Regions from separate parts of the Planococcus sp. ANT_H30 genome, predicted to be linked through region 1. Evidence: predicted binding sites of a transcription regulator. Region 1 holds the regulator's gene; the other holds the start of a gene.
What was found. The regulator NrdR, encoded in region 1, represses ribonucleotide reductase genes. The targets are predictions, from matches to a motif close to AACACNATATATNGTGTT.
Positions count from the first base shown of each region.

Region 2: the regulator NrdR is predicted to act here: its motif matches at 4,570-4,587, upstream of FQ085_RS06400 (vitamin B12-dependent ribonucleotide reductase).

Region 1 covers NZ_VOBJ01000002.1:351,803-358,868, forward strand. Annotated here, with positions in the region: gene thrS (threonine--tRNA ligase) at 1-1,213, opposite strand, end outside; T-box leader at 1,433-1,670, opposite strand; gene dnaI (primosomal protein DnaI) at 1,733-2,668, opposite strand; gene FQ085_RS07670 (replication initiation and membrane attachment family protein) at 2,669-4,039, opposite strand; gene nrdR (transcriptional regulator NrdR) at 4,051-4,527, opposite strand; gene speD (adenosylmethionine decarboxylase) at 4,642-5,025, opposite strand; gene FQ085_RS07685 (glyceraldehyde-3-phosphate dehydrogenase) at 5,342-6,361, opposite strand; gene coaE (dephospho-CoA kinase) at 6,464-7,066, opposite strand, start outside.
Region 2 covers NZ_VOBJ01000002.1:109,544-116,609, forward strand. Annotated here, with positions in the region: gene efp (elongation factor P) at 1-21, opposite strand, end outside; gene FQ085_RS06390 (M24 family metallopeptidase) at 39-1,100, opposite strand; gene aroQ (type II 3-dehydroquinate dehydratase) at 1,103-1,543, opposite strand; gene FQ085_RS06400 (vitamin B12-dependent ribonucleotide reductase) at 1,975-4,536, opposite strand; gene FQ085_RS06405 (lipoate--protein ligase family protein) at 4,723-5,502, opposite strand; gene FQ085_RS06410 (rhodanese-like domain-containing protein) at 5,659-6,042, shown strand; gene FQ085_RS06415 (hypothetical protein) at 6,247-6,429, shown strand; gene gcvPB (aminomethyl-transferring glycine dehydrogenase subunit GcvPB) at 6,681-7,066, opposite strand, start outside.

The sequences.
Region 1 (7,066 bases):
CGACTTGTTTGAACTCTTCTTTGATTTGGTCTGGGCGTACGAAAAGATGCGCATCATTCAACGTCATTCCGCGAACGCGTTGAAGACCCGACAATGCACCTGACATTTCGTAGCGGTGCATCAACCCAAGTTCAGCAATACGAATTGGCAACTGACGATACGAGTGAATACCTTGTTTGAAAATCATCATATGATGCGGGCAATTCATTGGACGCAATACCAATTCCTCATTGTCCATTTTCATCACTGGGAACATATCGTCTTGGTAATGATCCCAATGTCCGCTTGTTTTGTATAACTCCACGCTACCCATTACAGGCGTATACACGTGATCGTAGCCTAAGCGCTCTTCTTTATCGACAATGTAACGCTCGATAATGCGGCGGATTGTTGCGCCTTTTGGCAACCACATCGGCAAGCCTTGACCGACCTTTTGAGAGTTCATGAACAAATTCAATTCTTTCCCGATTTTACGGTGATCACGTTCTTTTGCTTCTTCTAGCATTTCAAGATGCGCTTTTAAATCTTCTTTTTTGAAAAAGGCAGTTCCGTAAATACGCTGAAGCATTTTGTTGTCGCTGTTCCCTCTCCAATATGCTCCGGCCACACTTAATAACTTAAACTCTTTTAATTTACCTGTTGATGGTACATGAACACCTCGGCAAAGATCGAAAAAATCACCTTGCTCATAGATAGATACTTGATCATCTTCAGGAATGGCTTCAAGAAGTTCTAATTTGTACGGATCTTCAATCGCTGCAAATCGTTCTTGTGCTTTTGCACGAGTCACGTCATGACGAATAATTTCAACATTTTCATTGATGATTTGCTTCATTTCTTTTTCAATCAATGGCAAATCCTCTGAAGTAATTGCTGACTCTGTATCGATATCATAATAAAAACCGTTTTCAATAACCGGTCCCACACCGAGCTTCGCATCTGGGTACATCCGCTTGATCGCTTGTGCCAATAAATGTGCTGTGCTGTGGCGCAATACTTCTAGACCTTCATCAGATTCTGGTGTGATGATTGCAATATCCCCATCTTCTTTTAAAGGTGCACGTAAATCGACTAATTTATCGCCCATTTTACCAGCCAATGCTTTTTTCCGTAATCCTGGGCTAATTGATTGAGCAATTTCCTCAGTAGTTACGCCTTGTTCAAACTCTTTTACTGCTCCGTCTGGGAATTTCAGTTGAATCATGTTTGCCATGTCAATCTCTCCTTTTAGTTAACTCTGGTCGAAATGTCTAAACCACAGGGTCTGGTAGACATTTCTTTATTCTTGTCTAGCTGCAATGGCCTGCTCCTCGGGTCATAAACTGTCCTTCCTGTGCGGCAAAAGCGCCGCTTCGGAAGTCCACCTTATGCCCGTCAGAGCAAAACGGCCATCTCCGCTTTTCTTTTTTTCCACAGAAAAAAGCCCCATCCCAAAAGGGACGAAGCTTTAGCTCGCGGTTCCACCCTTCTTCTATTTTGAACAGCTGAAACCATTCAAAATGAAGCTCTGCATCGGCTAACGGGCCGGTACCGTCAGCTGCTACTAAAAAACTGTTCACAGCTGCTGCTCAAAGGGGGTAAGCGAAAAAACGATACTTAAGAAGCTCACAGCCTATGCTTCTCTCTCTGAAAGTCGTAAATTCCGCTCATGTCCTTGTCAAGGCATGTAAAATCTTGGTTCGATTGTTATTACTATAAACCGAATTGTTCCAAAAGGCAATAGTTCTCGCACTTAATTTCTTCGATTGCGTCCATCAAGTTTAACTGGACTCGTTAATGCACGAATTCGTTCCATAATGCGCGCCGCTTTTAAATCTTCTTTTTCTCCGCGCTGCGAATAGGTTAAATGGTACTCCAGCTCGGTATAGCTAAAGTTTGACGACATAAATGTTGGCAGTTTTTCAGACATCCGGTAATGGAGAATTGTTCCAAGTACCTCGTCTCGTGTCCAGCTTGACATTGCTTCAGCTCCAATGTCATCTAGCATCAAGACGTCTGCTTTTTTCACATAATCCACTTTTTCCTGCAATGTTTGATCACCAATCGCCTGTTTCATTTCTCGCATAAATTCTGGAACGAACACCAACACAGATTTCACATTGATCTCAGCCAGTTCATTGGCCACTGCGCTCAATAAGTACGATTTCCCAATACCGAATTGTCCATAAAGATACAATCCTTTCTCAGGTAAATTGTCAGGACCCGTTGCTTGATCGAGGAAATCACCAACCGCTCGAAACGCTTCCATGCGACTGTCATCTAATTCAAAGCCGTCCAGTGTCGCTTGCATCACTTCTTTTGGCATATACATGCTATGGATTAAAGAAGATGCATGGCGTTTGTTGTCGTGAATATCCTTTGAGCGACATTTTGTATACGAAATCCCGATAGTTCCACGTTCTAATACAAGATTCGGCTCAAAACCTTTTAAATGATTAATACAGCCATCCAAGCTAGGGCATTTGTTGCAATCATGGGATTGGTCGATGTATTCGTATAACTTGTGAAGCCCTCTATCAATAGTAGGTGCGTCAATTTCATCTGCATGATTTTCCAAGAATTTTTGAACTCCTGCATGCGCCAATACTTCTTTACGCATTTCACCATAACGCTCAGAAAAAGCAGGGGCATTGACTACACGTTTTAAGGTTTCGCTAATCGGTTCCATTTAACCACCTTTTCCTTTCTTCAGCGCAAGTTTCGCAAGAAGTTTTTGTTTTTCTACTTCTAAGCTTTCGTTTCTTGGCTCTGCTTTAGCAACAGGTACATCGTCTTTTTTATGGAACCATTCCGGCAATCGTTCTTCACGCAGCGGCTTTTGATTGCCTGTGAATGGTTTGGCGATAGTCGTTAGCGAGCCTTCAGACTTCCACTTCATATACTGCGTGTGCTCGACACGGGCAATTTCCATTGCATCTTTTGCGGTTGTAATATTCTTGCGTAGCCAGTGCGAAGCGATTTTCTCCACATATGCTTTGGTTAGCTTCATATCGGTTCGTAGCAACACATAGTGAAGCAATACATTTACAACCGCTGTCTCCATCTTGTGGAAAGTGACTAATTGGTTTGCTAGTTCCACATCTGACGGCAACGGTTCGTGACCATCCGCAATATCTCTCAGTACTTGGATAGGAGCTGCAGTCTCTAAATAAACCAATAACTCATCTTCTTTTGTTTTTGACGTTTCGTCTGTTGCTTCAACAGGTTCTGTTGCTTTATGTACAGGAACCAGTTGCGGCGCTGTAGTGGACACTTTCATTTTGTAATGCTCGGTTGCTGCTTTTTTTAAAAGATCAGTCGTCAATTTGTAATTGTCATCAATCGCCATTAAGACAACTGTTTGCATTTCAAGCGGGTCCCAACTATACAAAAAAGCCAATTTGGCAATATAGGCTTTTATGCTGCCCGTTAATACACGTTTGGGAACTAATTGCTCGGAAAGCCCTTGTTGCAATAAACCAAAGTCAAAATCTGATTCCGTGCTGTATCCCCCATTTTTTCGTTCTTGTAAATCTTTTTTCTTAGCGGGATAGCCTGCTTTGGCATGAACTGGTTGAAAAATATCGGTAAAGGTTCTTGACACTTCTTCGTAATCAGTCGGAATCTCCGTTTCGATGGCAAAACGTTTACGAACTTTTCGGTAAGACGTTTCACCAATTTTACTAAATAAAAACATAGACAATAACGGATCCATAAAAAACGTTTTTGGATCGAGTGGCGGACACAGTTCATAGATGAAAGAACGCTCACTGCTTTGATTTTTATACGTTCTAAGCAATCCAATTGCTTCTAACTGGATTCTAGCGTCAAATATTTTCGAAATAGAATTCCCCAACATATTCATCAATGTATAATGACTCGACTCTTCACTAGTCGCTTCTCCTTCAGCCCATAAAGTTAAATACAATGCAATGGCTTCCGCACCAATCATAGGTTGATAGAGCAATGTTAGAAGTTGCCGATCGTAATTTGAAAACGGATAAGGTAAGCGAATTCGAAATGGATCAGCAGGCTGCAACTCTTTATAATATGCAGTCATAAGTCACCGCCTTAATCGATTTTCTTGTCTTCCGGAGTTTTATTTAGCAAATCCTTGAGTTCATCAATAAAAACAGTGATGTCTTTAAATTGGCGATACACTGAAGCAAAGCGAACATATGCTACTTCGTCGATTGTTGCTAGTCGATTCATGACCAATTCTCCGACTTCTTCAGATTTCACTTCTGGGTTACCCGCACGGCGAAGGTCTTTCTCAATCGTAAAGACGACTTCTTCTAACACTTCTAGAGATACCGGCCGTTTTTCACATGCGCGAATAACGCCACGCAAAACTTTTTCACGGCTGAACTCTTCACGCGAGCCATCTTTTTTGACAACAATCAGTGGCATTTCTTCCACTTTTTCAAATGTCGTAAAGCGATAACCGCAAGACTCACATTCTCTTCGCCTTCTGATGGATTTCATTTCGTCTATTGGCCGCGAATCGACAACACGTGTGCCGTTATGTTGGCAAGCTGGACATTTCATTTTTACATCTCCCTAACTTCTCTATCTCGTGTATCTAGTATAACAAAAAATCATTGAAAAAATAGAAAAAGCAGAGGATTTCATCCCCTGCTTACGTGTTTTTGGTTAAATGGATTATGCTGTTACTGAAACTTTGGATTTCTCAACACTTACTGGTCCCATACCGCGTGGTATTTCTACAAGTTCGCGTGATGTTGAACCTAGTGCGTCTGCGATATATTCCGCTGCAATAGTCGGATCTAAATCGCCGCAAGTGTAAACATCTACACTCGCATAGCCGTGTTCTGGAAAACTGTGAATAGTTAAGTGAGATTCTGAGATAATCACAACTCCGCTAACACCTTGTGGTGCGAATTTATGAAAAGCTACCTCTCTTACTTCAGCTCCAGATTTGAGTGCTGCATCAACAAAAGTTTGTTCGATAAAATCCATATCGTTTAATTTGTCAAAATCACACTGCCAAAGTTCTGCAATTACGTGACGTCCCATCGTTTCCATGGTTCGTTTTCCCCCTTTGATATCATTTTGGTTTTTGCGCAAAATATTCAAAGTTGACTACCACGGGGGAAAGTTAGTCCAAAGAGGTCCTAACCCTTTAAGCAGTCATGTGAATAAAAATCTTACGCTCCTAATTCCGAGTTACATGATGGAAATTCAGAAGTGGTAGCCATTTTTCAACTACGATTCATAGTATAAAACGTATTTATCGCAAATGCAATAATAATATCTTATTGATTCAGAATTTTTACGATCACATAGGCAGAGAAAAACCCTGTTTCTCTTTTAAAAAAACTAGAGAACAGGGCATTCAGGCTTATTTAGAAACAAGAACCATCGCATTGGCAACTTTTTTAGTCAAGTCGATTACACGTGCTGAATAGCCCCACTCGTTATCGTACCATGCCAAAACTTTTACTTTGCGATCGCCAATAACCATCGTCGATAATCCATCAACAATTGCCGAATCTGAATTGCTATTAAAATCAACAGAAACCAATGGTTCCATCGTCAAGCTCAAAATTCCTTCTAAGCTATTTTCAGAAGCTTCCTTGAAAGCTCTATTAACTTCTTCAATTGTCACTGCTGTGTTCAAGTCAACAACTAAATCGACTAAGGATACATTTGGAGTTGGCACTCGTAATGCCATACCATGAAGTTTCCCTTCCATCTCAGGCAACACCAATGATAGCGCTTTCGCAGCACCCGTAGAAGTTGGAATAATGGATTGTGCACAAGCACGCGCGCGCCGAAGATCTTTGTGCGGGTTATCTAAGTTCTGCTGGTCGTTTGTGTAAGAATGGATGGTCGTCATCAAGCCATTTTCAATTCCAAATGTATCATTCAGCACTTTTACAACAGGCGCTAGACAATTGGTCGTACAGCTAGCGTTGGAAATGATATCATGCTTATCAATGTCTAGTTTGTCATCATTAACTCCCATAACGATTGTGATATCTTCTTTTTTTCCAGGCGCTGTCAAAATCACTTTTTTAGCTCCTGCTTCTAAATGCAGCGCTGCTTTTTCACGTGAATTGAATTTCCCAGTTGCTTCGATAACGATATCAATGCCCATTTCTTTCCATGGCAAATTCAGTGGATCGCGCTCACTTACCAATTGAACCCGTTTTCCATTAACAATTAAAGCATCTTCTTCTGAAGATACGTCACCCGTAAAGGTACCGTGATTTGTGTCATACTTAATCAAATGCGCCAGGGTCTCAGCTGGATACGAAGCGTTGATTGCTGTTATTTTAACATCATCCATCAATATCGCCTGTCTGAAAACCATACGGCCAATACGGCCAAATCCGTTAATTGCAATAGAAACTGTCATGTAGGAATCCTCCGTTTGTAATTAAGTTATACTCATATTTTTAATTTCTTATATAGTATAACACAATCACCTATTTAGAGAACCTTTAAAATTACATATCTTTTATTCTTTTTCAAGGCTGGTTTGCCAATTTGCTAAAATTCGATTTAATTGGCTTTCCGTCTCGTTCAATGTACCGTTATTGTAGATAACCGCATCCGCTCCATCTTCTTTTACAGACATTGGCAGTTGTGAACTAATACGTGCTCGCGCCTCTTTTTCAGTAAAGTTGTTGCGTTCCACTAGCCGAGTAAATTGATTTTTTTCGGTAACACTGACGACTAAAATTTTATCGACCAAGTGCTGTAGGCGGCTCTCAAATAATAACGGAATATCCATGATGATGGTCTTGAATCCTTGCGCCAAAAAATCCTGCCGCTGTCGGAGCATTTCCTGACGAATTGCCGGATGAATAATATCGTTCAATATTTTGCGACTTGCCGGATCGTTAAAAATGATTTCGCCTAGTTTTGCACGGTCCATCGTTCCGTCTTCGCGCAGTATCTCATCGCCAAATGCTAAAGCGATTTGTCCTAAGGTGTCAGAACCTGGTTCTACTACTAACCGCGCGACAAGATCCGCATCAATAATCGGATAGCCTAAATTTTTTAACATTTCGGATACGGTACTTTTTCCACTGGCAATGCTACCTGTCAATCCAATGAT
Region 2 (7,066 bases), 240 kb from region 1:
AAAATCGTTTACTGAAATCATAGTAGTTCCTCCGTTTGTTATAAAATGCGTAGCTCTTTTGTGGAGTTAGTCAACCGTTCATTTCCTGACTCGGTTATCAGTATATCATCTTCAATGCGCACTCCGCCAATTCCCGGTAGATAAATTCCCGGTTCTACTGTTACAGCCATGTTCGGCTCAAGAATTGTTTCTGATTTAAAAGACAATCCCGGACCTTCGTGAACTTCTAAACCGATGCCATGACCCGTTGAATGGCCGAATGCGTCGCCATAGCCTTTAGATTTAATATAATCTCGTGCGATAGCATCCGCTTCTATCCCACTTATACCTGGACCAATTTTCTCTACACCTAGTTCTTGTGCTTTCAAGACCACATCATAGACTTCCTTCATTTTCTCTGAAGGCTGACCGACTGCAACCGTACGGGTAATATCTGAAATGTAGCCATTGTATAAAGCACCGAAATCAAGTGTAACCATGTCACCTTTTTCAATAATTTTATCTGTAGCTACGCCATGAGGCAATGCCGAACGAAGTCCAGACGCAACGATAATATCAAAACTTGATGATGTCGCTCCTTGTTTTCTCATGAAAAATTCCAGTTCATTAGAAACTTCAAGCTCTGTCAATCCTGGACGAATAAATCCGCAAATATGCTCAAAAGCATCATCTGCAATTTTAGCAGCTGCTTTTAAAATTGTGATTTCTTCTGGTGTCTTGACCATCCGAATTTTTTCAACCAAATCGCTGACAGGCTGTAACTCTATATCCATCTTGGATTTATATTGCATAGCTGTTGCATAAGTCATATGATCTTGTTCAAAAGCTAGTGTTTGAATAGCTAACGACTTAACCGTTTTGATTGCCTCGTCAGTTAAGTTTTTTTCTGCTTGGACAACAACAAAATCTTCAACTTGGTCATTGGCTTGCTCAGTGTAACGAAAATCAGTAATAAAAACCGCCTTTTCCTGTGTCACGATTGCCAGTCCAGCTGTTCCCGTAAATCCAGTAATATAGCGCAAGTTAAAAGAACTGGTAATAAGCAGTGCCTCAATATTTCGGCTGTTCATTTCCGTACGTAGTTTTTGAATTTTCAACATATTCATCCTCTCTCTTGTTTCAAGATCAATGCTTGTAGTGCTAATTTGTAGACATCCTGGCCAAAGCCAACAATTTGTCCGACAGTAACTGGGGAGATGTATGAATGATGGCGGAACTCCTCACGTTTGTGGACATTTGATATATGTACTTCAATAACAGGGACTTTGATTGCGGCAATCGCATCTCGAATAGCGATGCTCGTATGCGTATAGGCACCAGCGTTCAATACAATTCCTGATAATGCATCGTCTCCTGCTCCGTGAATCCAATCAATCAATTCCCCCTCGTGATTCGACTGCCGACAAATCAATTCAATATGATGCTGGTTAGAAAATTCCACTAATTCTTGCTCTAACTCTTCTAGCGTAAACGTTCCATAAGCTTCTTTCTCTCTCTTGCCCAAACGATTTAAGTTAGGACCGTTCAAGATCAGCACGCGCATTCAACTTTCCCCTCCCCTTATACATTCTTAATTATTTTAACATATCGGAACAATCGAGCAACTATTTAGAAAAGCTCAAGCACCCGTGTAAGTCCGACGGGCATAAGACAGACCAGCAGAGCGGCGTTCTTTGCCGCACAGCTGGGTTGGCTTATGACCCTAGGACTTGGGTGCTTGAGCTAGACAATAAAAGAAAAGCTCAAGCACCCGTGTAAGTCTGACGGGCATAAGACAGACCAGCAGAGCGGCGTTCTCTGCCGCACAGCTGGGTTGGCTTATGACCCTAGGACTTGGGTGCTTGAGCTAGACAATAAAAGAAAAGCGAAAGCCCCTGCATAGAACCGACGGGCTTAAGACGACTTGCCGAAGCGGTGTTTTGGTACAGAATATAAAAAAACGCGGTAGCTTGTTAGCCACCGCGTTCATTATTTTTACAATCCACATTTAAGTTGAGCGTTACAGTTGGTGCATGTATTGCAGCCACCCATTTCTTCTACTGTTCCTTTTCGGCAAACTGGACATGTATCGCCCACTTCAGAACCGATAGTAACGTTAGTTGAACGGAGATCCTGGATGGTATCGATTAAAACGATCGGACGCTTGCCAGTTTCTTCTGGTTGTTGCTCTTCTTCAAAGTTATTGTCTTCAGCTTTTAATGTTAAAACTTGTGAATCACGGCTGCCATCAACATAGACCGTACCGCCTTTTGCTCCACCTTTATACAAACGCTCATAAACGCCTTCTACTTGTTCTACTGTGTAACCGCGTGGTGCGTTGACAGTTTTTGAGATAGACGAATCAATCCAGCGTTGAATAATGCATTGAACATCAGCATGCGCTTCTGGAGCCAAGTCCATTGACGTTACAAATGCTTTTGGAAGGTTTTCTTCGCTTACTTCAGGATTATTTTTCAAATATTCTCCAACGATATCAGCTTTGACTTCAATAAATTTACCAAGTCGGCCGCTACGGTAGTAAGTAAATGAATAATAAGGCTCAAGTCCCGTTGAAACACCAACCATCGTTCCTGTAGACCCTGTTGGCGCAACCGTCAACAGATGTGAATTACGTATACCTTTTTCAAGAATTGCTTCGCGAACATGTTCTGGCATACCTTGCATAAAGCCAGTTTCAGTAAATGCTTTGCGAAGTGCTGCTGTCTCTTCGTCCGTCTTACCAACTAGGAAGGGGAAACTACCGCGTTCTGCTGCTAAGTTTGTCGATACTTCATATGCCGCTGTAGCAATAGTTTCGAAGATTTCATCAACAAGTTTATTGCCTTCTGGTGATCCGTATTCTTTATCGCAATAAATTAGCAAATCTGCTAATCCCATAACGCCAAGACCTACACGGCGCTCACCAAGTGCTTGTACTTGGTTTTCTTCGAGGAAGTATGGCGTTGCGTCAATAACATTATCTTGCATGCGGACACCGACGCGAACTGTTTCTTTCAAGCTTTCAAAATCAACCATTTTCGTTTTTGGATCTGCAAATTGCGCCAAATTGACCGCAGCCAAGTTACAAACCGAATAAGGTGCTAACGGCTGTTCACCACAAGGATTTGTCGCAACAACTTTTTGACCGTATGCTGCAGCATTGGTTTTTTCATTGGCATTATCAATAAAGAAAATACCTGGTTCAGCTGAATATGTCGCACAAATATTGATCAAGTTCCATAGCTCACGAGCTTTCATCGTACGGTAAACGCGGACACCATGGCCCATACTTTCCCATTCACGAACGTCGCCCACTTCTTGCCATTTCTCATTATAAATCGCCATTTCTTCTTTTGAGTACGACTCGACTGCTGGGAAACGCAAATCAAAATCTGCATCATTTTCGACAGCTGTCATGAAATCACTCGTTAGCGTAACGGAAATATTTGCACCGGTTAAGAATTCTTCATTATGAACAGAGTACGTTCCACCGTCACGTAACTTCGTGTCGGCATCACGCATGATTTTTTCATTAAATCCGCCCATGCCAGGAATTGTGCGGTAGTTCAGAATTCCTTGGAACATCGCTTCTTCTTGGGCTGTTAACGGTTTGAATTTCAATTTATCATGAGCCAGTTTTTTAATCGTCTCATCTTGCGTGTTTTCGATCAAATAACGCAAAATACGAGGGTTTTGCATTTTTGAAATGATAAATTCCGCAATATCTGGATGCCAGTCTGCAAGCATAATCATTTGCGCACCGCGACGTGATCCACCTTGTTCAACAAGATGGGTTAATTTCGCGATATCATCTAACCAAGATACAGAACCTGATGATTTGCCGTTAACTCCACGTGCTAATGTATTCCGTGGACGAAGAGTCGAACCGTTCGTACCAACACCGCCACCGCGGCTCATAATTTCCATCACTTGTTTACGGTGATCCGAAATACCTTCGCGTGAATCCGCAACAAACGGCATTACGTAACAATTGAAATACGTTACATCTGTATCCGCTCCTGCTCCGTAAAGAACACGTCCAGCTGGAATGAATTTCAAGCTAACCAATTGCTGATAAAATTTCTCAAACCATTCTTGACGTTTTTCAGAAGTTGTTTCTACTGAGGCAAGACCTGTTGCATTGCGTTTCGCAATTTGCTCGTAGTACACTTCCATTGGCTTTTCAATCACGTCGATCGGACGATTGACAATGCCTGCTACTTGTTCTTCTGGATTGTCGATTGCACTTCTGTAATCTTCCTCAATCCAAACTTTCGCTTTGTTCGTAGTTTTATCAATCGAAACGATGTAACCTAGCCCACGAGCTGGGAATTTCGGATCTTCTTTAACAGTTAATACAACAAAATCTCCCGCTTTGAGCGTTTTTTTCTCTGTATCTTTGAAAGAGTAACGATCAATCATAACAAGACGCGAGACACCTTTGTGCGTTAACTTCATATCTGAAGTGATGGCATGTACTTGCGGAAAGGTTTTGATATCTTCGTTTAAAGCTGATGCATTTAATGAATACTGGGATTGTTGTGTGGCGGAAACCATTTGACAATTCCTCCTTTATGTTATATGGAGTCGGATACTATATATAGTATTACTTCGATTCCCATCATACTACATGTTGAAACTTATTTTCAATAACAAGTTTTTTTTATAGAATTCTGTTAGTTTATAAAGCTATATTTACCAAGGTTTCGAGCTTTTAAATTCGGTAAAATGAGCCAAAAGACCTCACACTCGGAAATTCCACTCGTGATTCGCGTATTTTTTTTCCTCTAAAGCCTTGACTTCTGCTAATTGTTGCTCAGTCAACACATAGGGCTCTAAATCGATAGACAAAGCTTGCTCAAACCCTTTTTTAAAGGCAGCAATGCATTCTTCAGCAGTTGCTGGCGTTTTTCGTAGTGAATTAATCGACACTGCTTTTTCAGGTATCTTCATGCGCATGCGCTCTTTTGCTTCTTCACTCGGAAATTTGAAAACAGATAACAGTTTCTCGGCATCCAAATCAATTAAAATCGCACCATGCTGTAGAATAACACCTTTTTGACGTGTTTGTGCACTTCCTGCCACTTTTTTACCTTCGACGACCATCTCATACCAGCTCGGCGTATCAAAACAAACTGCAGATTTTGGTTTTTTTAAGTCAGCGCGCTTCTCAGCTGTATCCGGTACCGAAAAATAAGCATCGAGCCCTAAGTTTTTAAAGCCTTCCAATAACCCTTCGCTCAGTACACGATAAGCTTCTGTAACAGTTTCTGGCATCTGTGGATAATCTTCGCTGACGATGATACTGTATGTAAGTTCATGTTCATGAAGTACACCTCTGCCCCCTGTTGGACGGCGCACAAAACCAAGTCCTAATCGGTTAACAACATCCATATCAATTTCCTTTTCTACTTTTTGAAAGTAACCAATTGAAAGAGCTGCCGGTTGCCAACCATAAAAACGAATGATCGGCGGAATAAGCCCTTCACTATGCCAAGTCAGCAAGGATTCATCGAGCGCCATATTAAAAGAAGGGGTGCCCGCACCTGAATTTATAAAAACCCATTTCGGATAATTCACAAGATCGCCTCCTATTTCCGATAATTAGTGTAACATTGGCATTGAATATCCGTCATCTCTTCTCTTATAATAAAAGAAGAGTAGAAAGGGGCAAGACCATTGGAATTTTTGTATATTACGATCGCAATACTGTTAGCCATCATCATTTACGCGGTGATTACTTATTTTCGCATTAAAAAAACTGTCACTAACTTGACACAGGAACAGTTTATTGAAGGCTACCGCAAAGCTCAATTAATCGACGTGCGCGAGCCAAAAGATTTTGCAGCAGGTCATATCCTTGGAGCTCGCAATATTCCGCAATCACAATTGCGCCAGCGTTATAAGGAAATTCGCGAAGACAAGCCGGTCTACTTATACGACCAGAACGGAGCTCGCAGCGGACGGGTCGCCATTTTCCTAAAGAAAAAAGGCTATAACCAATTGTTCCAATTGCAAGGCGGATTCAAACAATGGACTGGCAAAATAAAAGCCAAAGTCTAATCATTAAAAAGGCCTTCCACGTCGCTGGAAGGCCTTTTTATATTTATTACAGGTATTGACGAGGATATGCTGTGAAAGCAGCTCACCCATCGGCCAGGCAATTATTTAAGGGATTGTACCTTATATAGTCAGAAGCAAAGAAAGGGATGACTCCTAAGTCTCTGCCGGTTTTTAAAATCACCTTCGGATATGATGAGTATTACGGTGCTAATTGCGACCGCTATTCCAAACGTTACGAAACAATCATCAGCAGTAGATGAAAAAGGGTGCGAAGCATTTGTGCAGATGGTTCAAGGGCAAGTTGAATCCTATCAACTGGACTTAAAGGTGATTTCGACTTTGCTGGATTTTTTAGATGAGATCTCCAGAATTGACGATTGCTTTTGATAGGACCGAAGGCACTTTCTACGTTGATTTTACATTTGTCATCAATCTATCTGAAAGTGCTACTTTTTCTTCCATTTTATAGAAATGAACGCTTTTTTTCTTTTTAGAGTCAACATGGCTAATGACAATGCAAACGGTTCGACTGGGTGAGACAACAAACGGCTGACACACTGTTCTTCAGCAGGAAAAAGGGGGTGTACTCAAAAAGTCGTTTTTCATGACCTTTTAAGACACCCCCTTCTTTTTAAAATTTACTCGACTTTCGTGTAGCGAAGCACAGGATGACGTGCTGCTTTTGTCTCGTCCAAACGATTGATCACCGTCGTATGTGGTGCATTTTGAACGATTTCTGGATTTTCTTCTACTTCTTTCGCAATTTGAATCATCGCGTCTATAAAAGCATCCAATGTTTCTTTCGATTCTGTTTCGGTTGGTTCGATCATCATGCCTTCTTCAACATTTAACGGGAAGTAGATTGTTGGTGGGTGATAGCCAAAGTCAAGTAAGCGTTTCGCCATATCCAATGTGCGAACACCCAGTTTCTTTTGACGACGACCACTTAAAACAAATTCATGCTTGCAATGACGGTCGTATGGCAAATCAAAATGCGGCTGCAATCTGCGCATCATGTAGTTGG